DNA from 3 places in the Paenibacillus allorhizosphaerae genome. Region 1 is predicted to be linked to each of the others. Evidence: predicted binding sites of a transcription regulator. Region 1 holds the regulator's gene; each other region holds the start of a gene.
The links. Region 1 encodes Rex, which represses fermentation and respiration genes when NADH is low (regulators of the CRP and FNR family bind a similar motif). Its sites were predicted from a motif close to TTGTGAAATATTTCACAA; they were not measured.

Region 1 (4,231 bases):
TTCGCTCCCTGCGGGTTGGGATAAACTGGCGTTGATCGAAGAGAACATGCATTCGGGATTCAACGAGGCATTGAAGCGGCTCGATAAAATGCTCAGCGAGATGAAAGATCATCAAGAGGAATATAACATTCAAAGCCTCGTCACCGACTTGGGTGGAACCGTGAAGCAGCTGCAGCGCCATCGCGACGCATTGCATTTCTTCATCACAATGCCTGACGACAATTATGTACACTGGCTGGAAGCGGGCAGCTATAACAAGAACCGGTCCTTGCTTCTTACATGCGTTCCGATTGATGTGAGCGCGTTGCTTCGGCAGCATTTCTTCGATGCCAAAGATAGCGTAGTGATGACCTCCGCCACGTTGTCCGTAGGCAAATCGTTCGATTACACCTGCGATCAATTAGGGCTGAGGCGGGAGGATGCCGACGGCGGCAAGCTGAAGACGGTGCTCCTGCCGTCGCCATTCAATTACCGTCAGCAGGCGCTAGTCGCCATCCCGCGCGACTTTCCTACGCTTCGCGGCGGAAGCAGCGGCGAAAAAGAGTTCCTGGACAAACTGATACCATCGCTTGCTGAGGTGGCGCTGGAAACGAAAGGCCGCATGCTGGTGCTGTTCACCTCAAATCGGATGCTGAAAAACACGCATACCGCATTGAAAAATATGCTTGCTCCGTTTGGCATCAACGTGCTCGGCCAGGGTGTGGACAGCAGCAACCGGAGTAAGCTGACGCGGCTGTTTCAGAACAGCCCGGCTTGCGTACTGCTCGGGACAAGTAGCTTTTGGGAGGGTGTCGACATTCCCGGTGATGCGCTAACGTGTCTGGCGATCGTACGCTTGCCCTTTCAGCCGCCCAATCATCCGCTGGTCGAGGCCAAGACGGAAAAGCTCAAGAAGCTGAACCAGAACGCTTTTATGAAATTGTCGGTACCGCAGGCGGTGATTCGCTTTAAACAAGGATTCGGCCGTCTTGTGCGCACCGCTTCCGATAAAGGGATCGTCATTATTTACGACACCCGGGTCATTGATACAACGTACGGCAAATACTTTTTATACTCGCTGCCGGGTCCGAAAATCGAACATATGCCCTCGAATCAGTTGGTGCCAAGAATAAAGCAGTGGATGGATGTGAACGAAGCATGACGAAAACGATGAAAATTTCCGAAGCGGTCGTTCGCCGGCTGCCCGTATATTTACGGTTTTTAAATGAATTGCATAAAAAAAACGTACAAACCGTATCCTCGCAGGATTTGGGGCAAAAATTGGACCTGAATCCTGCGCAAATTCGTAAAGATTTGGCTTATTTCGGGGAGTTCGGGAAAAAAGGGATCGGGTACGACGTCGATTATTTGATTGAAAAAATAAGGCAAATTTTAAAACTGGATAAAGTGATCCCCGTCGCATTAGTCGGGGCCGGCAATCTGGGCCGCGCTTTATGCAATTATAACGCTTATTTAAAGGACAATATGAAGATCGTAGCCGTGTTCGATGCGCTTTCGAACAAAGTCGGGGAATCGATCAACAATTTAAAGGTCAAACCGATGCAGGAGCTGTGCCCGACGATCAAAGAATTGAACGTGCGCATCGGCATCATTACCGTTCCTGCGGCGGAAGCGCAATCCGTGGCGAACCAATTCGTGGAATCCGGAGTCGAAGCGATATTGAATTTTGCGCCGATTATTATAAAAGTGCCGAACGAGATTCGGGTGCATCACGCCGATTTTACGACCGAGCTTCAAAGTTTGGCATATTACTTGGATTAGATAAAAAAAAGACAAGCCTGATCGCGAGCCAATTCGCTGCAGGCTTGTCTTTTTCGTTATTACGATGAGAAAACGAAGATGACTTTGTAAATGAGATAAGCGAGCGCAATGCTAATGGGAATCGTAATGATCCAAGTCATGATCATCCGGGTAACCGTCGCCCATTTGACGTCATAAAACCGCAAAACCGAACCGGTCCCGATGATCGATGAAGTAATGACATGCGTTGTCGACAAAGGCATACCCATATGCGTGGACACTTGGATGACGATGGACGAGTTCAGATCGGAAGCGAATCCGTTGATCGGTTCGATTTTCAACAATTTCTTGCTCATCGTCTTAATGATTCTCCAGCCCCCGATCGATGTGCCAAGTCCCATTGCCGTAGCGGCCGCGAGTTTGACCCACAGCGGCACATCCAGATCGGTTTGGTATTCCATTGCTACGAGCGCAAATACGATAATTCCCATCGCCTTTTGAGCATCGTTGCCGCCGTGGGAGAAGGAGAGCAGCGCCGCGGAAACGACTTGCAGGTAGCGGAAAACGCGGTTCATTTTCGTGCGAGACTGATTGCCCGTAGCGAGGATCAGCTTTTTGATAATCCACATCACAAGAAAGCCGGTACCGAAAGCAACGATAGGCGAGAACACCAGAATCAGAACAATCTCCTTAAAGCCTGACCAGTTGACGGAGGAAACCCCTGCACCGGCGATGACGCTGCCGGCGAGCGAACCGATCAAAGTGTGCGAGGAGGAAGACGGGATGCCGAAATACCATGTAACCAGGTTCCAAATAATGGCGGACAACAGCGCTGCAATAACGATGTGCATCCCATTCTCGATCGTAGCCGGATTCGCCACTTTGCCGCCGACCGTTTTGGCTACCTCCGACGAAAAGACCGCGCCGACAAAGTTCAGCACGGCGGCCATCATTACAGCGAAACGCGGCGATAGCGCCCTTGTCGATATCGAAGTTGCGATCGCATTGGCCGTATCGTGAAAACCGTTAATAAAATCGAACAAGAGCGCAAGTGCAACGATGATAATCAATATAGTTAACATAAATTCCTCCTACGTGAGCTTGGTTGTTCCAAAATTTGCTTACTTGAAGGAACAACGTCAGGAGTATCGAAGTACAACGCTCTCCAAAATATTCGCCACGTCTTCGCAAGCATCGGTCGTTTGCTCCAGCCGCTCATACAGCTCTTTCAGTTTAAAATCATGGTACGGGTCTTTCGGATTCGTAAATATTTCGCGAATGCCTTCGCGCATTAAACGGTCCGCCTCATTCTCTAAACTGTTAATTTGTACCGTATGCTCCGTAAGCTGCGAATATTTTTTTTTGGACAACAGCTTGAAGGAATCAAGGATGTGCTGGCAGCTCGCCACAATCACTGCGGAAAATTCTTTCATATACTTGTCCGAGACGGTGATGTTTAAATAATCGAAACGGGCGATCGTCGCTTCAATGCCATCGATCACATCGTCGAGCTTGGAAGCGAGTTCCATAATGTCTTCACGGTCGATCGGCGTAATGAACACTTTGTTCAAGCCTTTGAATATTTGATGCGTAATATTGTCGCCTTTGCTCTCGAGCTCCTTCAGCTTCGGATAGTACGTCGCGGGCGGCTCGTCCCCCATAACGGCGGTGCGAAACATTTGCGCCGCTTCCAGTGTATTCTCCGAGGCATGGATCAACAGAAGCAGAAAATCGGTATCGTCTTTTTTTGAAAACAGCATGATTTTTCCTCCTAAAATTGTTCTTCTCTGTATTTTTTTGTGTTGCACATGCACAGACCCCTACACTGAAAGCAAATGGAACGAGTGAAATTTGTAAGATTTATGTAGAAAATTTGTAAGATTTCACACAAAAATAAAAATAACATACTACATCATGGGAATGCAATCATAGTTTCACCCGTTTAAAGGATGTTCATGAACAATTTCTTATAAGAAGCCATACTAATTTATAACAGTACATGCTTGATTTTACGAGCTTAAAGGGGTACATTGGAGGATGGAGTCGCAATCGGAAAGTAAAGGACGTGTAGCGAAAATGACTAAAACAATCATTTATAACGGTACGTTTATAACGATGAATGAGGATTCGCCTTTGATTCATGGATACATGGAGATTGAAGGCAACAAGATTACATATATTGGTGAGCAGCTGCCGCAGCCGCTGGAGCAATATACGGAGAAGGTAGACGGCAAAGGGAAATTATTTTTACCGGGCTTCGTCAATACGCACGGGCACGCCGCGATGTCGCTGCTGCGCGGTTACGGGGACGATATGGCGCTGCAAGTGTGGCTGCAGGAAAAAATGTGGCCGATGGAAGGGAAGTTCACTTCCCACGACGTAAGGATCGGGACGATGCTGTCGCTGCTGGAAATGATCAAAGGCGGGACGACGACGTTCGTCGATATGTACGATCATATGGATCAGGTGGCGGAAGCGTCGGCGGTCAGCG
Region 2 (4,231 bases), on a different contig from region 1:
GCCGTCCACCCATCGTCATCCAGTTTCGTGCGGAACGTTCCCGTATTGAGCATCGGCTCGATCGTGATGACCATTCCTTCCTTGAGCCTCGGCCCCTTCCCCGCCGGTCCGTAATGGGGAACCTGCGGCTCCTCGTGCATCTTCTGCCCGATGCCGTGGCCTACGAAATCGCGCACCACCGACAAGCCTTCGCTTTCGGCATACGTCTGAATGGCATGGGAGATATCGCCGATCCGGTTGCCGTCGATCGCCTGCTCAATCCCTCTGAACAGCGATTCCTTCGTCACGCGCAGCAAATGGCTTGCCTGCTCGGAGACGTTTCCTACGGCGTACGACCAAGCGGAATCCGCCAGCCAGCCGTTCAAATTGACGACCATATCGATCGTTACGATATCCCCGTCTTTGAGCGGCGTGTGATTCGGGAACCCGTGGCAGATAACGTCGTTCACCGAAGCACAGGTCGCGAACGGGTAACCGTTGTATCCTTTTTGCTCCGGCGTTGCGCCGGACTTGGCCAAGTACGTTTCCACAAACCGATCGATTTCCATCGGCGTGACCCCCGGCTTGATCAAGCGTTCCAATTCCCTGTGGCAGGAAGAGAGAATTTTGCCGGCCTCTTGCATATATCCGATTTCCTGCGGCGTTTTAATTGTAATCATACGTTCGCACAAGCTCCTTTCCAGCCCGCTCCTATCCGTAATCAGGATAGGAAAAATCCCCTCCGTGCGGCGGAATGCGATATTCCTCCCGCCCCGAAGGGGACTCGCCGTTTATATTAATGCACCAATGAGAACAGCCCGTTAATATGAGTGAGATACCGCACGTTGCTTGCTTCCTTCATGAGCGAAGCCGGCGTACCTTTCAGTTTCAGCTGGCTGCCGCCGATCGTACCGATCGCGTCTTTGCGGCCCAGGCTGGCGAGCGTACCGGAGAATACCGGTTTGAACGGCTTCATCGGCAGCCCTTTGGACGACGCGTACAAGTTGAAGCCGATCGATTCGCCCATTTGCCATGCGATTTGCGCGCTTGGCGGGTAAGGACGGCCTTCCGGCGACATAACGACCGCGCTGTCTCCGGCCAGGAATACGTCAGGATGAGAAGTGGATTGCAGGAATTCGTTGACCGTTGCCCGTCCGCGAACGGCTTCGATGCCCGAGTTCGCTACGACCGTGTTGCCCGTAACGCCGCCCGTCCATACGAGCGTGTTCGCTTCGATCGTCGTTCCGTCTTTCAGGATGACATTCTTGCCTTGCACTTCCGTTACGGCTACGCCGGTCAGGATCTTTACGCCGCGCTGTTCCAGACTCGATTTGGCACGCTCCACCAGGTCTGCGGAGAACCCGGCCAAAATCGAAGGCGCCGCTTCTACGCAGTACAGGGAAACGTCTTGGAAGTCGACGCCTTTTTCCAGGCACACGGCTGGCAGCGTGTCGACAAGCTCGCCGATCAGCTCGATGCCCGAAAGACCGCCGCCGCCGATAACAAAAGTGGCGTCCGCTTTGTCTTTCGATTTGCCGTAAGTTTCGATGCGCGCTTCCACGTGCGCGCGGATTTTGTTCGCGTCTTCAACCGATTTCAGCGTGAAGCTGTGCTCTTCCAGACCCGGGATTCCGAAGAACGCCGTTTCGCTGCCCATCGCGATAACCAGCGTATCGTAGCCGAGCAGTGCGCCGCCTTCCAGCTCCACGCTCTTTTTCGCGAGATCGATCGATTGAACGGTACCGATTCTCAAATCGACCGATTTGCCGCGCAGCAGCTTGTCCAGAGGGAGCGCCACGTTGCCTTCGTTCAAACCGCCGACGGAAAGACGGTGCAGTTCCGTTACGATTTGGTGATACGGAGTGCGGTTGACTACGGTAATGGCGGCTTCATCCGCCGATATATGTTTGCGTGTCGTCAAAGCAGTCAACAAACCGCCGTAGCCGCCGCCTAATATTAAAATTTGCTTAGCCATACTTATCCTCCATTCTAGTTCTGCTTACGGATTAGCGCTGATTTTGACGCTCCGCCATGACTGCCAAAAAAGCTTGCGTAAAACGCAACGTGCTTTGGACCTGAGGATCTTTGAGCATTTTGAGAATACCGAACAAACCGATGGTCGTCGATTCGCTCTGAGCGCGGTCGCTTGCTTCCACCGCTGCTGCCGCGATGCCTTTGGCTTTCTCGCCGATCGGCTTCACGAATTCTTCGAGTCCGCCTTTCAGATCGTCGATGAGCACACGGTCGTTCGCAACCGTTTGCGCCAAGTCGTACGCTTTCGTCATCAGGGTCACCATTTCAGCGAGCTTAGGCAGTTGCTCTACCAGTTCGGTAAGAGATTTTTGAACCTCGGGCTTGAGCAGCTGATCGAGCACGTCCAATTCACCGCGTACGTTTTTTGCCGCGGCTTCTACGCTTGCCGGTTGTTGCGTTGATGTTTCGGACATGAAAAAAGCCTCCTTTGCGTGTAACAATGTTAGTACCTACAACCCAATACTATACTCCTCTTCGTTGTTGTGATTATATTCACATTAAAGACAAGAATAATATCTGTAGTTAGGCGTTCTATTCTGACTCATTTATTCTAAACCTTTCCAAAAAAAAGTCAAAGCAAATTTTTTACATGGTATCGCTTTCATTTATAAAAAGTTATTTTATGAAATATTCCAAAGACCCCCTCGACCGACCGCTTCGGAAGGTCGTTACCGAGAATCCTCTGTCCGCGAAAGGGATCTATGGATTGGCGTTCGTTTCGCCGGCTAACGCTTATTTAAAGCCCTTCCTGATCCTGCTTTTCGATATGGCCTTTGATCGCGGCAATCGCGTCCTCTTCCGAGTCGTTGATCACGTCTTTGCCATCCTCGACGATGTTCCGGTTGTCATAGAGCTCATTTTTTGCCGTTACCTGCAATTCGATATCATTGTTCTCCATCGATTTAATCTCTTTTTCTGGATGTACCCTCGTAGTTTTTACCATCTTTGCAAATTTATTCGTATCATTCACCGGGCAAAAGACGGATTCGATAGCGGCCGATTCCGTCGCAGCCGAGCTTGCCGGTCGCGCAGAGCTGAGCGGGAGCACCGACCGGTACTCCCAATCCCACTCATTGCTGCTCGTGTGCTGCTCCTTCCTGTTCCAGATCAGTGTCGGATCGGCCGTCACGTCGTTGATCGGATCTCGAAACAGCGGCGTATTCCAATATTCGATTCCATTTTTGACTCGGGGGCGCGGTTAACCTACACGCTTGAACTGGCTTGTATACAATTCGTAGTAAAATCCGCGCTTCTCCAGCAGTTCCAGGTGCGTGCCCCGCTCGATAATTTCTCCGCCGTTGATGACCAGGATCATGTCGGCTTCCCGGATCGTGCTCAGACGGTGAGCGATCACGAAGCTGGTGCGTCCTTTCATCAGCGTATTCATCGCTTCTTGGATATGCATCTCGGTCCGCGTGTCGATGCTGCTCGTCGCTTCGTCCAATATCAGGATGGCCGGATCGGCCAATATCGCTCTTGCAATCGTGAGCAGTTGCCGTTGTCCATGGCTTAGATTGCCGCCCTCGGCCGTGAGTACCGTATCGTAGCCATGAGACAGCTTCCGGATGAACCCGTCCGCATTGGCCAGCTTCGCCGCGGCTTCCACTTCCTGATCGGTTGCATCCAGCCGGCCGTAACGAATATTTTCACGTATCGTATCGGAGAAGACATAAGCGTCCTGCAGCACGATGCCGAGCTTCGTTCGCAAGCTGTCCTTTTCCATATGACGAATGTTCTCGCCGTCGATCGTGATCGTTCCCCGGTCAATATCGTAGAACCGGGTCAGCAAATTGACGATCGTCGTCTTCCCTGCGCCTGTCGGACCGACCAACGCGATCGTGTCCCCCGGCTTTGCCGTAAAGGAAAGATCTTTAATGATCGGAATATCCGCTTTATAGCCGAAAGCGACATGGTCAAAACGCACTTCGCCTTTCACATGCGTCAGCTTCTTGGCGCCCGCTTCGTCTTCGTACTCCGACGCGGTGTCCATCACCTCGAATACGCGCTCGGCGCCGGCGATCGCCGTCTGGATCATATTGAACTGGTTTGCCAGCTCGTTGATCGGGCGGCCGAACTGCTTGGAATAATTCAGAAAGCTGACGACGACTCCGACAGATGTCATGCTCATGAGCGCCATCCAGCCGCCGCCGCAAGCAATAACCGCGAAGCCGAAGTTATTGATGACGTTCATGACCGGGCCCATCAGTCCGGTATAGAT
Region 3 (4,231 bases), on a different contig from region 1:
CCAAGCGCCTGTTCCCTCGACGGCCGTAGCGCCGCCGAACCAGTCTGAAAATTGCGCAAGCGCCTGATCAACGAACTTTTCATGCGCTTCTTTACTGATGGGTATATCTCCTTTGATCGTGGAAGGAACATAAATTTTTACGACATGGTCCAGATGATATTGCCCGTTCAATGCACTACTAGAGACGCTGTCCGCATTGGCCGATGATTCGGATGCACTGAATGATTGCTGTACGGGTACGATCAATAAGGCCAATAAAAATGCAAATGATAGTCCAATGGTCCAAAATCTTTTCTTCACTAAGCCGATCTCCTTTGCTTGTTCGATATTCCAATACCAACTGGGCGGTATGGTATGGAAATATTATACAGGCGGCTGTTGTTGTGGTTCAATGGGAATTCCGTATTAAAAAAAGGGGAATTTTGTAATGTGAAAAATCTATCAGTCCAAATGGCCAGAGTCTGCCAGCCTACCAGGCTGAGGCCGGAGTCCGATTTAGCGGAATGGGGGATATGATCGTAGTCATAATGTGAGTGGAATCACAACTCGAAGGAAAGTCTCCGGTTAAAATGAGATATGTACGAAATTAAAACGGAGGTATTAATATGATGTATACAAATAGGAGTTATTCCGCGGCAAACCAGAGCAATGCATTGCCATCCCTTTACGAACAAATTGGAGGAGCGGATACGATCGATCGGCTCGTTCACGCTTTTTACCCGAAAGTGTATGGGCACCCGGCCCTTCAACCGTTATTTCCAGACGGCGTTGAAGAAATTCGGGCCAAACAATATTTGTTTCTGACCCAGTTTACCGGTGGGCCGACGTTATATACGGATAAATACGGATTCGGAAACATGCGGGAAGTGCATGCTCATTTCCGGATCACACCCGAACGCGCTGAGGCATGGTTGTCCTGCATGCGCGAAGCAATGAACGAGATCGGATTGAACGAATATCCCGGACAAATGCTTTTTCAGATGCTGACGAACGCCGCCCATCGGTTTGTGAATACGTTCCATGGCGGGGAGGAGCATGCTGATAATTAACAAATCGATTTGGAATATCGCTAAACCAAGGAAGCATCCCCAGGTGGGTTGCTTCTCTTTTTTTACCCTTATCGAATGAATTCAAGATCATCTATCCCTGTACCTTTATGCAAATCTAAATGTCAGAAGCTTGATTTTAATGTCCGGATGCGCTAAGCCCAGTGACACATATCACTGTCAACAGTTAATTAATATGGTGTTATTAATATATGAACGAAGAGAAAAGGAGTCTATCACAGAGAGGGGAAGATCAGATATGCTGTCCGGGGTGATTTTGGCAGGAGGCAAAAACAGTAGAATGAACGGGCAAAACAAAGCGTTTCTTGTTCTGGATCACATGACCTTTATTGATCGGCAAATTCGTGAAATGAATAAAATTTGCAGTGAAATCGTCATCGTAGCGATGGATCCAGCACCGTATCTGCGTACGTTAGACCGAGGAATCCGGATTATTACCGACTATTTTCCAGAAAAAGGTCCGCTTGGAGGAATGTTTTCGGGACTAACTCTGTCGTTTCATTCAAACGTATGGGTGGTCGGATGCGATATGCCCTTTATCTCGGCCGAGGCAGCCGAGCTCATGTTATCGTGTAAGAAGGATGCCATTGATGCGGTCATTCCTTGGATCGGCAATCAAGTATATCCGCTCCATGGCATATACGACAAAAGCTGTGCCAAGCCGATTCGAGAACTCCTTAAGAATGATGAGGTCTCGTTCTCGGCAATGCTTAAAAAATTGCTATGGTGTGAACTGCCAGAAGCGTTATTTAAAGAGAAAGAGATCGATCCCCGTTTTGTTACCGCAATTAACACGCCGGAAGATTATGAACAAGCGGTTTCCTTTTACGAATCGCTTCAAATGAATTATCGGTTGGGTCTGTAGTGTGAGGCATGTCGCAGCGAGAAGATTGTGAAAAACGCAACATAGAACTTACTCATCGGATAGCGGCGGACTGGCAAAGATAAACCTGATATAAGGAGTGTATGTGTATGACGGAACGGCTTTCTTATTCATTCGGTTCGGGCGCCACGCACGTTACGGCTGATCCCGCTTGCGCTTTCGCTCGTTTGCGCAATGAACATAATCACTTGTATGACGTTATAGATTGCCTGGAAACAATGGCCAGCCAGCTCAAAAATGTAGCGGAGCGTAATGTGCGTCGTGAGCGGCTGAAGGAACTGAGGGACACAACGCTAGCTTTACTGGCGGAGTTGGACGAACATTCAGACTGGGAAGATACGCAGCTGTTCCCGTTCTTGACGGAATATTCTCAGTTACCGATCCGGCCGGTCGTGACGACTTCGCTATGGATGCTGGAAAAGGAACAAGAGCTGGCTGCGATGTATTTCCATCTCTTCCTGGAGGAGACCGAGCAAATCTTCAGGAATCCGGATCCGTCCGGCATCGGGCGCTGTACCGAGCAACTGCTGCAGGCATGCCGTTTGGTTAAAAGCCATTTGCAAATGGAAGAAGAAACGATTTATCCCTTAATGGCCGAGCTGCCGGAGTAAGCTGAAAGTTGGAAGACAAAAAACCTACTATCCGCAGATAACCTCCGCATAGTAGGTTTTTTGTCTGGTCCCGGATGGCGACGCGGGCTTCCGAAACGTCGGCGTAATTGCCTATTCAGGAAGATATCAGGATTTCGGATAAATAAGGCAGCTGTTCTTGCAGGCAGATCAACTCCCGATTCGTGTATGCCTCTGAAGTGCGTCTTGCTATGAACAGCAGACCGGTTACCTCGTTTAAAGGCATAACCGCGGCTGTTTTAAGTTTTTCGGCCGTCAGCAGCGGGCATTCGTACATCACCCTGCCACTGTGATCCGTTTGTTCGTTCCATAACACGGGTTTGCCCGTTCTAAGGGATAAGCCGTCGGGTCCGGCCCCTGGCTTCACAGCCATTCTCTTGTAGCGTTCGCTCCGGTTGCCGTAAGCATATAGCCACCGAAATCGCTGCTCGTTCGGCAATGCCAACGATAACGCGGCGAAATGGCTTGAAGTTTTATGACACAGGCGCTCCAGCTCGTTTGTTATTTTTTGCGTGATCAGGGGCATCTCTTGGGCCACCTCCGTTCCACCGTGAAGCGAGATCACCATTCGTGCTCACATCAATTATTGTAGTTCTTTTTGGATCGTTTGTAAGTCAGGGAATTCCCTTAAAAGTACATCAGGAAAACTTCCCTCATTTTTGCCGATTTCCCGATAGAAGTGCCAATCTATATGGGGATTTCCTGTGCTGAACCTCACAACAAAATAAGGACTTTTCTCTTGAAAGATCAGTGGAACTCCCGATAAAAAAAAGATTCGAACAGCGCTATGATTAGATTAACAAGAAATTGAAAGGGGTTCGTGTGCAATGCCCGAAATCCAGCGAAGAGGAATTGACCAGGTGTTATCAGTTGAAAGCCTTGATAAACTGAAAAGCATTATGTATACAAAAAGGGTAGAAAAGGGAGCCTATCTTTTCTGGGAAGGGGATGCCGCCGACAAATTATACTTTGTTATCAGCGGTCGCGTAAGGACTACGAAAACCTCGGACAGTGGGAGAAGCTTTACGATGTATCTTCATCAACAAGGTGACTTGTTCGGGCAGTTGGATCCATTTCAGGATTCGGTTCACAGTTTCAGCGCGGAAGTGACGGAGAGCGGCAGCATCGGAATCATCCAGCGTAAGGATGCAGAAGTGCTGTTATGGCAGCACGGGGATTTGGCTATCGAGTTTATGAAGTGGATGGGCCTGATGCATCGTTTGACGCAGACCAAGTTCCGGGACTTGCTCATGTTCGGGAAACCTGGCGCGATATGTTCCCTTCTCATCCGGCTCAGCAATACCTATGGCGTAACGACCGAGCACGGTATTTACATTGATTTGAAAATAAACAACAGTGAAATGGCGGATATGATCGGGGCTACCAGAGAAAGCGTCAACCGGATGCTGAGCGACTTGAAGAAGGAAGAAGTGATTGAATACCAGGACGGACACGTCGTTATAAAAAAACTTGAATTTCTTCGAAATATATGTCAATGCGAACATTGTCCAAAGGAAATTTGCAGAATGTAATCGGACTTTCGGCTCCGCCATTAAAGATGTGAGAGGGAAATCTAGTTGAAAATAACCATGCGTGGAGCAAAGGCTACAATAAAGACAGATAGCAACGATCCATGCCTTTGGGGAGGGAAT

Region 2: ACFQI7_RS02870 (DUF1641 domain-containing protein) is a predicted target of Rex. The motif match lies at 2,494-2,511, and genes of this name have one in related genera.
Region 3: ACFQI7_RS14085 (hemerythrin domain-containing protein) is a predicted target of Rex. The motif match lies at 1,958-1,975, and genes of this name have one in related genera.

Annotation. Positions count from the first base shown of each region.
Region 1 covers NZ_JBHSRV010000002.1:731,987-736,217, forward strand. Annotated here, with positions in the region: gene dinG (ATP-dependent DNA helicase DinG) at 1-1,141, shown strand, start outside; gene ACFQI7_RS12100 (redox-sensing transcriptional repressor Rex) at 1,138-1,761, shown strand; gene ACFQI7_RS12105 (inorganic phosphate transporter) at 1,821-2,822, opposite strand; gene ACFQI7_RS12110 (DUF47 domain-containing protein) at 2,880-3,500, opposite strand; gene ACFQI7_RS12115 (amidohydrolase) at 3,817-4,231, shown strand, end outside.
Region 2 covers NZ_JBHSRV010000001.1:676,447-680,677, forward strand. Annotated here, with positions in the region: gene map (type I methionyl aminopeptidase) at 1-659, opposite strand, end outside; gene ACFQI7_RS02865 (NAD(P)/FAD-dependent oxidoreductase) at 776-1,954, opposite strand; gene ACFQI7_RS02870 (DUF1641 domain-containing protein) at 1,986-2,426, opposite strand; gene ACFQI7_RS02875 (hypothetical protein) at 2,750-3,142, opposite strand; gene ACFQI7_RS02880 (ABC transporter ATP-binding protein) at 3,212-4,231, opposite strand, start outside.
Region 3 covers NZ_JBHSRV010000003.1:172,248-176,478, reverse strand. Annotated here, with positions in the region: gene ACFQI7_RS14100 (DUF3574 domain-containing protein) at 1-300, opposite strand, end outside; gene ACFQI7_RS14095 (globin domain-containing protein) at 606-1,049, shown strand; gene mobA (molybdenum cofactor guanylyltransferase) at 1,189-1,932, shown strand; gene ACFQI7_RS14085 (hemerythrin domain-containing protein) at 2,040-2,561, shown strand; gene ACFQI7_RS14080 (GAF domain-containing protein) at 2,677-3,105, opposite strand; gene ACFQI7_RS14075 (Crp/Fnr family transcriptional regulator) at 3,407-4,111, shown strand.